DNA from 3 places in the Rossellomorea sp. NPDC077527 genome. Region 2 is predicted to be linked to each of the others. Evidence: riboswitches for the same ligand, from Rfam matches in the RefSeq annotation. Region 2 holds a riboswitch; each other region holds the start of a gene.
What was found. Region 2 has a riboswitch for thiamine pyrophosphate ahead of thiC (phosphomethylpyrimidine synthase ThiC). Riboswitches for the same ligand answer to the same signal wherever they lie in the genome.

Region 1 (5,247 bases), on a different contig from region 2:
AAGGAGGCCAATAACGTGGCAAGTACAGTATCGGCTTCATTTAAACTCATGAGTATGTAGATGATCCACCCCAGCATTCCAACAATTCCGCATTTGAAGAGGGACTGCTTTGGAGCGTTAAAGATAATCCCGAATGCGGCGGCGGAAATAAAGCTGGTCACTAATTGTTCGATGATGAGCATCCCTTTTCACCCTTTCCTTATATGACATACACTCTTACGTTAAAGTAAACACAACGGCAATACCCGTTCCGATGGCAAACGCGGTTAAGAAGGCTTCCGCGCCCTTTGACAGGCCCGATACTAAATGCCCCGCCATTAAATCCCTGACAGCATTGGTAATCAGGAGACCTGGAACCAGCGGCATGACGGAGCCAATGATGATCTTATCCAGCTCCTGCCCCACTCCGAGATGGACAAACCCGAATGACACCATTCCGATGATGAAGGAGGCAAGGAACTCGGCAAAGAACTTGATCGGAACGAGGCGATGTAAATGAATCACGCTTGTAAACCCGATCCCCCCTGTGATCAGTGCCGGTAAGAAGTCCTTCCATCCCCCCTGGAACATGATGAGAAAACATCCACTTGCAATGGCTGCCGCCACCACCTGGATCAGGAAAGTGTATGATAAGTCGGACTGATCCAACTTCTCAAGGGCATTGTATGCTTCTTCAAGGGTCAGATGCCCTTGGCTGATTTGCCGCGAGATACTATTCACGAGGGTCACTTTCTCAAGATCCGTTGACCTCTCGTTGATTCGGATCAGCTTTGTTTTTGTCGGTTCCGAGGTTTCAATCGAGAAGATGATTCCAGTAGGCGTCACATAGCTGTGGGATTCTGTTATCCCATAAGAAGCAGCAATCCGCATCATCGTATCCTCGACGCGATAGGTCTCTGCACCGCTTTGCAGCATAATTTTACCTGCCAGCAGGCTGACCTCCATAATGTCATATCTTCTTATCATTTTTGCTTCCATACGATTTCACCACACGCGCTTTTTTGAATAGGTCTAGTTTATAGGAAAGACGTGGTGTAAGCAATGAGGAACGGCAGGATTTTACGTAGATTTAATCTAGGGAGAGGGAACGGGGGTGATTTGGGGTATAAACAGTCCAATATTCAGGACCTTGTCCCCCCTTATGTAAGGCTTATGAATTGTTTCTCAGTATTTGTGGTCCTCTTGACGACACATCTCCAATCCCATTAGTGATTTTTCGTGTACACCCTTCTCTTCTTCTTCCTTTTTAAAACGACGTACAAACCCGTTATGATGACAAAAACGATAAAGGCCCCCACTTGATAGTCCTCCATCATTTTAAGAATCACTTCTTTCTCTCCCTCATATAACTGTCCAATACTCAAAAACAGAAAAGTGGATGGAGCAATACCGAGCATCGTGAGGAGGGAATAGGCCTTCACATCCATTTTCGCCATGCCCGCAAGGAATGGGATGACATTCCCTATATGAAGTGGACTCGCAATCGCTACGCTCCATATTCCATAACGATTGAATTTTTGACCGGCTGCCCTAAGCTTTTCCAGCTTCTTGGGATGTAGCTTCTCCTCCAATTTATCCCCCAGTTTCAAACTGATGTAAAATGGAATATAACTTCCCACTGTGTATAGAAGGCTTCCCGCAACCGAAATAATCCCGATTTCCACCCACGTTAAGTCCAGGATGAATCCCATCGTCACGATAAAAAATGTGCCCACAAAAGGAAAAGCACTTCCTTCAATAAATAGAGAAAACAATACACCCCAAATCCCCCACTCTTCCGCTATATTCAAGATCCAATCTGACATTCGACTCACTCCTGACAATCATCGTATCTTCAGTATAGAAAAAGGCCCGTTTATTCAACAGAAGCCGTAGAAGTAAATTACTCTAAGACTTGGGGTGTATTGACAAAAAAAGACCGGCCTTTTGGAATGGACCAGTCTTGTTGTTTCTATGAAGCCTTTCGGCTGATATCATGTTGATGTGTCCGTACTTTAATCAGTCTTGGTGCTATATTGGTGATGATCGCCAACACAATGGAGCACAACAGAGCCGACCCAAGCATTGTGATACCATTCGCAATGAAAGAGAAGAGCAATGGAGACATATCATCCGGTGCATATTCGGCAAAGAACACGAAACCTGCGATGAAATGCCAGAAATAGCGGGCGAGACTTCCTACAAATGTAGCGATCACAACCCATAGAATCGCTTTGGATCGACGACTGTCTCCTAATGAACCCTGTATCTTCCCGGCAAACATCCCCGCGAAACCGATAAAAGCAAAGGCAATGAAGTATTCAATCACCATTTGAACCGGCGTTGCTATCCAGGCATCCCCTAGGGCGATCTGCAGGATTCCCCATAAGAAGCCCCCTGTCAGTCCCGCTTTCCAGCCCCTTCGATAGGACAATAGAAAAATTGGAACCATGGCAATGGAAATGGAGATACTTGGTGATAGCTTAATAGAGGGCAGCATATCAAGGATGACGGCGAAGGCTGCCATCAATGACGCTTCAAGCAATACAATAAGTCGAGTGTGTTTCATAAAAAATCCTCCTCATGTAATAAAACGAAACCATAAGGAGGATGAATGCATGAATTAAAACACGCACAAAGAGGCGTATCTTCCACATCCCTACGCTAGTCCTAACTAACAGGTTCAGAGGGTCAGAACACATTGTTCAATCTCAGCTTTCGCTCCCCTTGTGGTAACGTTTATGAAGTTATTATGCTTTATTATACATCAAAAATGATAGATTAAAAGGTCGAAAGGCTCTTTTCCTTAAGGTGTCTCACTGAGAGGATCGTGAAGAATGATGACGGGCATTGACTTAGGGGTGACCATGAATCCATATACTTTTCCATCCTTGTCCTTATATGCGACAGAGTAATCTCCAAACTGGGGTGAAAATTCGACGTTTTGGTATTCCAGATCCAGATCCTTGTATTTAAGGCTCACATAGAGGTTGGTGGCGATTCTTGCCGTCAGGTGCTGTACAGTGGAAATCCGGTTGGCTACTATTATGAGGATGATTGCGAAACCGAGTAACATGACTCTCTTTGTCCTGGACAATCTGATCATTCATCTAGCCCCCTTTTTATTTCTTCTTGACTACTATACTCGTATACTCTCTATTATATACCTATTCAATAAGCCATGACAAAAGAGCTACTCTAATGGAATGTGACAAAATACCCATTTTAAGCAGCTCTATTTTAATTGCCTTTATTTTGCTCCCTTTCCAATCACTCAAGGTACCACTTTTCGCTATATGTGAGTTGAGCACCTTCTGTCCCAATCAACATACTACATTTACTGTTCGTGTTTTAGAATATATTGACTTACTTACTCTATTTAATCCCAGATTCATGCACTCTATTGAGTCGGCATGAATCCTACGCTCCAATAGCCATCTTCATCCTTGACCATTTGAAAGCCCATACCCCCTTCGCTACCATTGTCATACTTAATATATCCATCCGTATCGCCTGTTTGAATAAATTTACCGTTTTCTATACCTTTGTATACACGTAGAATATTTTCCTTTGTCCCCCTGTCCGCTTTGGGAAACTTCTCGTCTTCTTCCTTGGTCCACTGTACATACCCTGCCCTGTCTGTGTACATTTCATAAACCAGGTCGTCTCTTTCATCCAACGTTGCCTGGACATAAATTTTTGCAATGCTGATGGGTGATAACCCGTGTAAATGTTCTTCTCTTGGATCCCGGGAAAATTCCTGGTAGACCGCCTCTTCTTCTAGTGTCAACGTGAGGTTCCACTCTTTGGTCTCTTTCTCTACTTCTCTAAATGAAAATGGCAACTTCACACTGAACTTCCATCCTCCATCAAAAACCAGTCTGAAGCTTTGAACATTGACTCTCCCAAGCCCCTCCGAAACCGGTATTTCGTATGTCACATCACTCATGGCTTCTGTCGTCCTCACTTTGACTGCCGTGGTGTCGGTCCATACATTGCCAGGTTCAAAAGTTACATCAGGCTGGGCCAATTTCCCTTTATACACAATGAAGGGATGGTTCCCGAGGAGCTTCTCGGCAGCATCCGGGGTAAAGCTTTTTGATAGATAGTGAATCACTTTTTCTTCTGAATCAAATCCTTCACTCATATACCGATAGGACTCACCTTCATAGATAAAGGTCTCACCCATCCCTTCATCATTAAGGACGGTATCATATCGATTGAACGCTTCTACAATCAATTTATCTGCCGTAGGCTCATCCAGCTCGGTAGGCTCTTCTGGGGTAGGAGCTACGATGACGTCCTGCTCCTTTGAAGCATTTTGACCGTCCCTTTCGACATCGATCAGTTCGAAAGTCAAGAATATCCCCGCCAATATAAAGGCTGCAGCCAATACATTCGGGACCAATCTTCCCATTTTCCTCCCACTCTTTTTTTGCCCATCTATCTCCTCAAATAGTTTAGTTTTCAACTCGCTCTTAAATTCTTTGCGCGGAGCAAGGTCTGGTCGGTTTTTCAAAGATTGTAATATGTCATCATTGAATTTTTCTTTCATCTACCAGCACCGCCTCTTCATTGGAATGTCCTAATTCTTTTTTTAACTGCTTCATTGCCCTGTGATAATCCACTTTCACTTTAGAAGGCTTGCAATCTAGGATTTCCGCCGTTTCTTTGACGGAGTATTCTCTCAATCCCCTAAGGATGACGACATTCCGATAGTCCGGTTTCAACTTGGAAAGTGCCGCCTGAACCTTCTGCCACTCTTCGCTTTTCTCCACCTCTTCTTCCGGTATGCCTTCCTCACTTTTTCGTAAATTCAAAAGGACATCCGGGAGAAGGGAGATGAGCTTTCTCTTTCGGTAATGATCAATCGCCGTCCGTTTAGCAATGGAAATGATCCATGTTTTCAGTGAGGATTGATTACGGAAGCTGTGATAACTTTTAAACACTCTCATAAAGGTATCTTGGGTTAAATCCTCTGCTTCGGATGAATTGTTAGTGAAATAGAATAAGTACTGATAAACATCATGGAAATACGTTTCATAGAGCCCTTCCAATCGGTCGTGATCCTCTCTCAAAGCCTTCCCCCCTTTACTGTATTTATTAGTCGTTGCTGACATGGATATGGTTTCAATTCATTTAAATAAATTTCCATACAATAGAAAAAGAGCCATTATTATAACAGCTCTTTCATCAGATGTTTTGTCGTCTTAAACAACTGTTCAGCTCGTTCAGCCTCATTAAATCAATCATATTTACAGTTGATCA
Region 2 (5,247 bases):
ACGAGAAACGTTCCATCGGTTTGGGTCAATTGGGCAAAGTTGATGACAGGATCATCCGACCCTTGTGCATGGACGTAGATGGAGGTTTCAGAACCGACCAACGCGATATCGGCACCACCCGACAGTAAGGTGGTCATCGTCTTATCCCCACCCCAAGTGGTGGTTAATTCGATATCCAGCCCTTCGTCTTTAAAGAATCCTTTTTCTATTGCTACATATTCAGGTGCATAGAAAATCGACCGGGTCACTTCCGCTATCCGCACCTTTTGAACAGTCTCCTCTTTGTCTCCACAGGCGGTAAGCCCGATGGTCAACATGAGAATGAGGAATACTCCTAAACCACTGCGAAGCCATTTTTTCAATTCAATCTTCCTCCTTTAAAACCTTCAGGTTATCAATTGTTAAGATGAGAGCAACACTTTCTCGCTTGTTTATCTATTCGTCATTTGGGTAGGATGGTCATAAAGCTATATAGGTCATAAGCCTATTGAGATTTGCTAAAATATTCTATGTAGAGTACAAAAAATGTGTGAATACCCAATGCACGTTGAAAGGAAGAGAGTATGAAGAACGGAATGATCGTGAAGAAAACGTTGTTCCCTTCTCCGAATCCACATGTGGAGCTGTATGAAGTCACTTATATATCTTCAGGTCTAAGGGTGAAGGGGCTACTTGCAGAACCAATCTTAGATGGGAAATATGACGGATTTCTTTATTTAAGAGGAGGTATAAAAGGGGTCGGAATGGTCAGGCCTGCCCGGATCGCTCAATTTGCTTCTCACGGATTCATCGTGTTTGCGCCCTATTACAGGGGGAATCTGGGGGGAGAAGGAAATGAGGATTTTGCCGGGGATGACCGCGAAGATGCGTTTTCCGGAATAGAGCTCTTAAAACATCATACACGAACAGCACCGAGCCGCATCCATGTATTCGGTTTCTCCAGGGGCGGCGTCATGGCCCTTATGGCAGGGATCGAGATCGACGTTACGTCCGTCGTCACATGGGGAGGGGTGTCGGATATGTTCTTGACCTATGAGGAGCGGAAGGATCTGCGCAGAATGATGAAGAGGGTGATCGGGGGAAGTCCGAACAAAGTTCCCGAACGATATGAATGGCGGACCCCCTTATCCTCACTCGAACATCTGCAAGCACCAATTCTGATCATTCATGGGGAAAAAGATCAGAACGTTTCAGTGGAGCATGCATATAGATTAGAACAAAGATTGAAGGAACTCGGGAAACCGGTCTCAACCCATTACTTCAAAGAATTTACACACTATTTTCCCCCAAGAAAAAATCAACAGATCGTTTCCCTGCTCTGTTCCTGGATGAAGGATCAGTAGTCAGTGGTGTATGATGAGTATGAAAAGTTTGGGTCTTATCTCAAAGCTCTTATGGAAAGGATTGTTGATATTCTTACACTGACTTTAATCCTGCAAATGTTCTGTCATTGAGTCTGCATCCTCTAAAAAAGCAATTGTTGACAGAGCTAAATGGTTTGTAAAGGTCAGTCATTATAAAGAGCGTTAGTATATTTAGATATAATTTATCACTGCATCCAAGAAAACATTTGGTTGTACGAATCCTGACAATTACACGGTAATACAGAAACATTTATACTTGGACAGTTGATTGGAGCGGAAGGTGCTCGACTCCTGCGGGAAACGCTGGACAGGTGAGACCCCGCAGGGCGAAGCCCGAGGAGGCTCACCGCCAGCCCCGCGGAAAGCGAGCACCTGGAGTGGAAATCAACCACTACTCGCTACTTCAAAAACAACTATGTTTAAGAAAACAGTTAAAAGGATTGAGGTCATACAAAATGGGTATGGGTTTAGAGCTAAACACGATGATTGTCACCAAAGGGAAAGAAGTAAGAAAAGAAGAAAATCTGTTTCAGCTTCAAAAGGGCGGATATCGTCTGTATCCGATGCATATTCCCATTGATGTGAGAAAGACGAAACATAGTGAGCCGAGTGGTTTCGGAAAGATTGAAAAGATGGAATGGAAGGATGGGAAAACGACCATCTTTTACCGATTGATTTCCCTCAATAGTACCAATTAATAAAACGAGTGGCTGCAGGCAGCCACTCGTTTTAGTTCATTTCCTCATATAATAGATAGCGGTTATCCTTCGTTTGTGCGATAAGATAATTCTTGTGATCTTTCACACTATAAATGGGTGTTCCTTCTGCTAAAGTATTTGCTGTAAAGTCATTCACAGGATGATATTTGGTTTCGATTTTTTCCTTTATAGACCCAACCTTTTCATTAAGGGTCAGCTTCTTCTCTACGGACACTTTCACATATTGCTTATTGTTCACGACCATCATATCTCCGTATCCGCATAATTCATAGGATGCAGGCTTTTTCGCCCCGCATGCACTCAATACAAATACACATAATAGCAAGACAATCAGACGCTTCATTTTTTTCCTCCTTTTCCTTTCTGCACATATTCAAAAGATATTCATGCTTGTACGCGAACATGTTTGTTTTTTTCAATCCGAATTGTTTTCCCTATGTGGTACAGTATAGAAATCAACGAATGATAGGAGAGATCAACATGAGTAAACTCGAGGTCATTGTCTTGAATGAAGAGGATGCCAGGGTAGCAGAAGCGTCCGGGGCAGATCGTCTTGAATTAGTTTCGGCCATACATACGGGAGGATTGACTCCTGATTACAAGGTAATAGAAAAGGTATTGAAAGCTGTAACGATTCCTGTTCAGCTCATGATCCGCCTGCATTCTTCATCCTTTCGATATAGCATGAATGAAGTGAAAATCATGGCAGACCATGTTCGTGCCATTAAGGAAATCGGCGGTGAGGGCATCGTATTTGGTGCTCTCACACATGATGGAAAACTGGATGTGAATGCGTTAAAGGAAATCGCTCAAGCAGCAAAGGGGCAATCGATTACATTTCACAGGGCAATCGACGAGGCTTTGGACCCGGTAGCCCTTTGTAAAGAATTGCATCGATCGGGGTTGGCAGTGGAACGGATTCTTACATCAGGAGGAAGTCCCGTTGTGAGTGAAGGGATCGGAACCATTACTAAAATGATGGAAGTAGAGAAGGCTGGCGGTCCTACTATCATGCCTGGTTCAGGTTTAACGGTTGATAACATCAGTGAAATACATAAGGTGCTACATGCAAGGGAATACCACGTAGGATCAGGTGTGCGTCATGATGGTAGATACGATCTGGGAATAGACCCTGGAAAAGTAGCTGAATTCAAAAAAGTGATCACGTACTGAATTGATTCTTTCAACCTATTTGAAATGAAAACTCAGTATGGTAAAAATAGTATGTAACAACTGAATATCCATATTTCTACTGGGGGAGTCCGATATATAGCTTGGACTGAGAGAGGAACGCAGAAGTTCTTTGACCCTTTGAACCTGATCTGGATGATACCAGCGGAGGGAAGTAGTGGAGAAGCGCTATGTGTTTTTAACGTGCTTACTACTTTTTGACATGTCGGGTTCTGATTATTCAGGACCCTTTTTTGTGTCTTCATTTTCACTGAAGGTTAAGTGAACTGCCTGACGAGGTAACCTTCCGGATCCAATCACAAGGAGGAGAAGGTAGATGGCAATCGATTTAAGAACTCAATTTTCAAACAGTAAAAAAGTATACGTCAGAGGATCAAGGCCGGACATACATGTTCCGATGAGAGAAATTGAACTAAGTAAGACGAAGGCAGCCTTTGGGGAAGAAGAGAATGCTCCTGTTCGTGTTTACGATACGAGTGGACCGTATACAGATTCACGTTATGAAGTAGATATCACGAAAGGATTGCCTTCGGTTCGAAAAAAATGGATTTTGGAACGCGAGGACGTGGATGTCTACAAAGGACGAGAAATCGTGCCGGAAGATAATGGTTATAGAAAGGAAGACCCTGGTGCGAGTCTGAAATGGTTTCCCAATGTCAATCGAAATCCTCTGCGGGGGAAAGCGGGCAGTGCCGTCACTCAAATGCACTACGCAAAGAACGGAATCATTACACCGGAAATGGAGTTCATCTCGATCCGGGAAAATGTGGATCCGTCTTTTGTAAGAGATGAGGTGGCAAGCGGCAGAGCTATCATTCCAGCGAATATCAATCATCCTGAATGTGAACCGATGATCATTGGCCGGCACTTTCATGTGAAAATCAATGCCAATATCGGGAATTCCGCTGTATCATCCTCGATTGAAGAAGAAGTGGAGAAGATGACATGGGCGACCAGGTGGGGTGCAGATACGATCATGGACTTATCGACAGGGAAAGATATTCATACGACACGGGAGTGGGTCATTCGGAACTCCCCTGTTCCTGTAGGTACTGTACCAATCTATCAAGCTCTGGAAAAGGTAAACGGGATAGCAGAGGATCTATCATGGGAAGTGTACCGGGATACGCTCATCGAACAGGCAGAGCAGGGGGTTGATTATTTTACCATCCATGCGGGAGTGTTGTTGAGGTATATTCACCTCACCGTTGAACGTACGACGGGGATTGTGTCACGGGGAGGTTCGATCATGGCACAGTGGTGCCTGGCTCATCATAAGGAGAACTTTCTTTATACCCATTTTGAAGATATTTGTGAAATCGCAAAGGCTTATGATATTTCGATTTCACTAGGGGATGGATTAAGGCCGGGATCAATCGCGGATGCGAATGATGAAGCACAATTTGCTGAGCTTGAAACATTGGGAGAGTTAACACAAATCGCTTGGGAGCATGATGTACAGGTGATGATTGAAGGGCCAGGTCATGTGCCGATGCACATGATCAAAGAAAACGTGGATAAGCAAATGGAGATCTGTCATGAAGCCCCTTTCTATACATTGGGACCATTAACGACCGATATTGCACCGGGGTACGATCATATTACTTCTGCCATTGGAGCAGCGATGATCGGCTGGTTCGGTACCGCGATGCTGTGTTATGTGACACCGAAAGAACATCTGGGGCTGCCGAATAAAGACGATGTTCGGGAAGGTGTAATTGCGTACAAAATTGCCGCTCATGCGGCTGATTTAGCGAAGGGGCATCCAGGGGCACAAATAAGGGACAACGCCCTTTCCAAAGCACGATTCGAATTTAGATGGAATGATCAATTCAATCTCTCCCTGGACCCTGAACGGGCAAGGGAGTATCATGATGAAACCCTCCCTGCCGAAGGGGCAAAAACCGCCCATTTCTGTTCCATGTGCGGACCGAAGTTTTGTTCTATGAAAATCTCCCATGATATCAGGGGAA
Region 3 (5,247 bases), on a different contig from region 2:
GATTCTGTACGATAAACAGCTACTTCATGGGTTAACGGATAATAGGTCTCATATAGAAATAATGCTAACTCACCCGGATTTTCCGGATCGTGAACAACCGCTGCTTCCTGAACATTGGCCACACTTTGAGTATGCGGGTTTCTGTAAATCACATATACAACATCACCTGCTTGATAAGGGGGATATTGATTATTTAATTCCATTTTTCTCACCTTTTTCTACAAGTCATTAGTATCATTTTCTGTTAAGAAGGGTGGAAATATAATGGTAAAAGATGTTTATAGGTATACGGGTTTAGAGAAAAAGAAGCTGCTTCTGCAATGCAGGAGCAGCCTCTTTTCTAAATCCCGTAAAATTCCTTTGTATTCCTGAATAGTTGCTTGTATACAGCTGATTCTCTCAAACCTTTTAATTCGGCAATCATTTCTACGGAACGGTGCATCAAACCGGGATGGGTCATTCTATTCTGGAAGACACCCTCAAATCTCCAGGGGCCGTCTGTTTCCACCATCAAGCCCTCGATTGGATATGTCTTTACAAGTTCTTGAATTTCTTCTTCATACAGAACATCAGGTGTGATGGATACGCTATACCCTTTTTCAATCATGCGTTCGATCGTTTTCTTATCTCCTTTAAACCAGTGAAAGTGCGCTTTATTCACTGAATGCTTCTCCAATAGATCACAGATGATCGGAGCATGTTCATATATCCCATGAAGGACGATGGGTTTATCCAGTTGCTTTGACTGAATGATAAAGCGTTCAAGCATTTCAATATAAGGCGTGAGGGACAAAGAGGGATCTTCTTTCATTTTATAATAAGGAAGCCCCACTTCCCCGATTGCGACAAGTTCTTGATGATGTCTCTGAATGAATACCAGGAGTTCATTTAATTCCGTTTCAGAAGGAAGTTCTTGCTCGGGATGATGACCCGCTGCCGTCTTTACCCGCGCATCCCTCCTCGCAATATCTAAATTCTGCTTGGAAGATGCTAGATGAAATGACACAGATATGAGGGATTCTACTGAATACAACCCTAGTTCCTGGAGTATTTTGTCACGTTCGAATGGCTCATAAAGGTCAAGGTGAACATGGGCATCTATGAGAGAAGATCTAGACATATTGAGATAACTCCTCAAAGATATTCGTTTTCCATTTAAGGAACTCCTCCGTTAATAGGATCCCTTTATCACGCGGGCGGGAAAAAGGAACTTTGAATTCCTTTTGCACCCGTGCAGGCCTGGTAGATAACACAATGATACGGTCAGACAAGAAAAGTGCCTCATCAATATTATGAGTAACAAACAGAACCGAACTCATATCCTCTTCCCATATCGAAAGGAGCCACTTCTGCATGTCCAACCGGGTAAATTCGTCCAAGGCAGAGAAAGGCTCATCCAGACATAAAAAGGATTGTGGACTTACAAGTGCACGAATAAAGGCGACGCGCTGCTTCATCCCACCAGAAAGATCTGCTGGGTATGCTTCCTCATATCCCTTTAAACCGGCACGTTCAATCATATTCATCGCTATTTGCCTATCCTTTTTTCCATGTAACTCCTGACCAAGCATCACATTCTCAATCACCGTACGCCACGGCAGAAGGGACGGACTTTGAGGCATATAGCTGATGGAGCCCCTCTGACCACTTATCGACTGACCATCGAGACGGATATCTCCTGAGTCCGGAGTGAATAACCCACCAATGACATGAAACAGTGTGCTTTTCCCGCTTCCAGATGGTCCAAGTATCGAAACAAATTCACCCTCTCCGACCGTAATGGAGAGATCATCAAGGACAAGTTCACCATCGAATGACTTGGACATGTTTTCAATAGATAAGGTCGTCATATTACTTGTCCTCCTTTCGATTCCACTTCACCATGATATTTTCTAACAAAAGGATGATACCGAAAAATACCAGGCTTAGGAGCATGATCATGAAAATCGCAACAAAGACCCTATCGGTCCGGAATGAAGACGATGCGAGTGTCATGTAAACACCTATTCCTTTCTGGGCACCTAACCATTCAGATATCACCGCTCCCATTACACTATAGGTAGCTGAAATTTTCAATCCGGAGAAAATGGAAGGCAGGGCATGTGGCCACTCCACTTTCCTGAATATCTGCCCTTTTGATGCTCCCGACATCTTCATATATAGGATGTACTCTGCATTCGTCTGTCTGAATCCATCCATTGCTGAAACCGCCACCGGAAAGAAGCAGATCAACGTAATGACGATGATCTTTGGTAACAATCCAAATCCAAACCAAATGACAAGTAAAGGCGCCAAGACGATAATAGGTATATTCTGCGACAGAATCATCAGAGGATAGAAGGCTTCCCTTACCTTTGGCAGGAGATGGAGCCCAACCGCTGCCCCGATTCCGATCGAACAGCCAATCACAAACCCTACAATTGTAAGAAGCGTCGTTGAAGCAAGATGTCCCTTGAATGCAGACCACGAGGCAACACCTTCTGACCAAATGTCTGAAGGGGAAGGCATCAGCCAAGCTGGCACATCAAATACTCTTATGCTGACTTCCCAAATGATGAATAAAAGGATGAGGACCAAGAAGGGTCTCCATCCTTTCGATAGCCATGTTCTCATCCTTTATACTTCTCCGTTAATTGGTTCATTTCAATACCATCGGGCTGATATAATACTTTGATTTGTGAGATGACGTTCTTGCTTCCTATTTCAATCATCCGTTCATTCATTTGTTCAATCACCTTAAATAAATCTGATAGATTTCCTTCCATCGTCGTTTCTAAGGGATGGACTTCATATCGGACACCTGATTGTTCTATGATGGCAATCGCCTCATCAACATATGGAATGACATCTTCGCCGTTCTTTGTCTTCGGAATGATTTGTATACTTACGAGTGCGTTCCCCATTTTATTCACCTCTTATTTCGGTAAGAATTCGTTCGTGAATGCTTTCTTGCTTTCAAGTTTCTTATCTAATAAATCATTATCATACATCCAAGATGCATAGTTCTCCCACACTTCAAGCTTTTGCTCTCCCCATCTTTCAGCGTCATCCTGATACTTAGGGGCTAACCATTCCTGGCTCTTAATGACTAATTCTTTATCAAGATCAGGAGCTGCTCCCAGAAGGATTTCACCTGCTTCTTTCGGGTTGTCGATGGCATACTCGTACCCTTTGGAAGTTGCGGCAAGGAATGCTTTAACCGTTTCTGGATCTGATTCGATCATTTTTTCATTTGTTGTCAGCACCGGAGTATAATAATCCAATTTCTCAGAATAATCCTTTACATACATCATGTTCAGCTCTTCACCGCGAAGCTCAGCCTCTATACCAGTCCAACCATAGTAAATCCAGGCAAAATCAACATCTCTCTTGACGGCAGTAAAGAAATCAGTGTCTCCCATATTAATGAAATTCACTTTTTCTACATCGGCATTTTTTTGTTTCATGATGGAATCCATCACGGCTTTCTCAACAGGGGACCCCCAGCCGCCATAGCTTTTCCCTTCAAAATCCTTTGGCTTTGTAATACCCTTACTCTTGGGGGATGCAAACCCCGAAGTATTATGCTGAATAACAGCAGCAATGGATACGAGAGGAACATCCTGGACTCTCGCCTGTGTGACACTTTCCTGGTAGCCTACACCGAATTCTGCTTTCCCTGAAGCAACAAGTTGATCGGCTCCGGATTCTCCAGGTAGGATGATATCGACATCAAGTCCCTGGTCCTTAAAGTAACCTTTTTCTTTCGCTACATATAATCCTGTGTGATTGGTATTTGGTGTCCAGTCGAGTACAACCGATACCTTTTTAAGACCTTCTTTCTTCTCATTGGCTGTATCTTTCCCGGCACTACAGGCCGTTAGTAAAAATACTGAACAGATGATGAACATCCATTTTTTCATCTTGTTTCCTCCTTAAATCTTTTGCAGTTTCAACGTTTATTCCATTATTCTTCGCTTATGAAGGTAAATGAATGTAAAACAAAAAAGCGTCCCGGGCTGAAAGCCTTGGACGCATCATTAAACTTGGTTATGTATCGTTTAAGAGAATGTTTCCTACGCTGGTATCAGCCAGTTCAGGTTCAAAGGGTCAGCATCTAAAGGATACAATCTCAACCGGCCATTCCGGTCCCCCTACACATAGAATATGAAATTAACGTTATCTTCTTTCCTACTGTGCCATAGAACGGTTTGTTATTCAAGTATTTCCTTTTAAATTTAGGATCTCTTTTCGCAAAGAGTGTATTGTTATTCTCGCACAGACTATGATTTGCAGATGCTCTGTCACCTGAGTCTGTGGAAGAGGGTGAAGGGAACTAGTGTTGACAGAGCAAAATGGTTCATAAATAGTCAAGAATGTGCATTAGTACTATCTTGGACAGTTTATTGGAGTGGGAATCAATAACAAGCCCATATATCCAAAAGCAACAATCGTTTACGAAAACAGCCTTATTTTAATCCCTGAAAATAATCAGAATTGATCAGTTCCTCAATAAAAAGCATGCAGGATGAGCCCGCTTCTGAATACCCTTGGTGTGAATACAAAAATGCATATTGCAGAAGGAAAAGGATGATGATAGACGGCAATAGTCGATTCTCTGTGGTGGTCAATGAGGTATTGCTTTCATATCCGTCTAGAAACACTTGTATACATCTGATTGAATCGTATCTCTTCTTGTTCGCGCTATTCTTGAGAAGACCTGCGAGGAAGTAAGCGATGTCTGTAATACGGGGGGCAGTCCGAATCCGCGCGAAGTCAATAACACCGATGATTTCTTCCCCCTTCATCAAGATGTTTCCCGAGTGGAAGTCACTATGAACAATTTGGTGTGGCAACTGAGTGTAGTATGACTTCCACCCCTCTATTCTTGATAGTAATCCTGCACCACGTTTTCCGATCGATGTGTTTCCAAGTACGGACATCCACTCTTTTACATGACGTTCAATATCCCAATCCACCACTTCCTGTTGACTGCGATACCCTTCAAAAAGGAGATGAATGTCTGAAAGGTATGCCCCGGCATTTGCTAGTGCTGTCATAGAATATATCTTTAAAGACCTTCCTTCCAGGGCTTTATAAAGTGAATATATTTGTTCTCCTTCTTTCACAAATGGGTACCCTGAAGAAGTTAATAATGGTGATTCAACACAATGGCGGTTTTCCAATAGATAGGAGGTTAAATAGAACTCCTCCCACCTTTTCTCAATGGATAAATCCTCTCTCTTCTTTAAATAATATACTTTCATT

Region 1: another riboswitch for thiamine pyrophosphate. It lies ahead of thiT (energy-coupled thiamine transporter ThiT); the one in region 2 lies ahead of thiC (phosphomethylpyrimidine synthase ThiC).
Region 3: another riboswitch for thiamine pyrophosphate. It lies ahead of ACIGG7_RS13865 (ABC transporter substrate-binding protein); the one in region 2 lies ahead of thiC (phosphomethylpyrimidine synthase ThiC).

The regions. Positions count from the first base shown of each region.
Region 1 covers NZ_JBITVL010000001.1:78,545-83,791, reverse strand. The annotation lists gene ACIGG7_RS00405 (threonine/serine exporter family protein) at 1-182, opposite strand, end outside; gene ACIGG7_RS00400 (threonine/serine exporter family protein) at 217-978, opposite strand; gene ACIGG7_RS00395 (DedA family protein) at 1,206-1,805, opposite strand; gene thiT (energy-coupled thiamine transporter ThiT) at 1,952-2,548, opposite strand; TPP riboswitch at 2,619-2,717, opposite strand; gene ACIGG7_RS00385 (hypothetical protein) at 2,786-3,085, opposite strand; gene ACIGG7_RS00380 (DL-endopeptidase inhibitor IseA family protein) at 3,380-4,396, opposite strand; gene ACIGG7_RS00375 (RNA polymerase sigma factor) at 4,515-5,057, opposite strand.
Region 2 covers NZ_JBITVL010000002.1:899,713-904,959, reverse strand. The annotation lists gene ACIGG7_RS09765 (ABC transporter substrate-binding protein) at 1-317, opposite strand, end outside; gene ACIGG7_RS09760 (alpha/beta hydrolase family protein) at 576-1,343, shown strand; gene ACIGG7_RS09755 (DUF2584 domain-containing protein) at 1,820-2,062, shown strand; gene ACIGG7_RS09750 (putative periplasmic lipoprotein) at 2,094-2,426, opposite strand; gene ACIGG7_RS09745 (copper homeostasis protein CutC) at 2,564-3,256, shown strand; TPP riboswitch at 3,328-3,444, shown strand; gene thiC (phosphomethylpyrimidine synthase ThiC) at 3,591-5,247, shown strand, end outside.
Region 3 covers NZ_JBITVL010000003.1:778,413-783,659, forward strand. The annotation lists gene ACIGG7_RS13840 (transcriptional regulator SplA domain-containing protein) at 1-203, opposite strand, end outside; gene ACIGG7_RS13845 (TatD family hydrolase) at 341-1,120, opposite strand; gene ACIGG7_RS13850 (ABC transporter ATP-binding protein) at 1,113-1,850, opposite strand; gene ACIGG7_RS13855 (ABC transporter permease) at 1,852-2,613, opposite strand; gene ACIGG7_RS13860 (thiamine-binding protein) at 2,610-2,903, opposite strand; gene ACIGG7_RS13865 (ABC transporter substrate-binding protein) at 2,916-3,902, opposite strand; TPP riboswitch at 4,036-4,145, opposite strand; gene ACIGG7_RS13870 (phosphotransferase) at 4,449-5,247, opposite strand, start outside.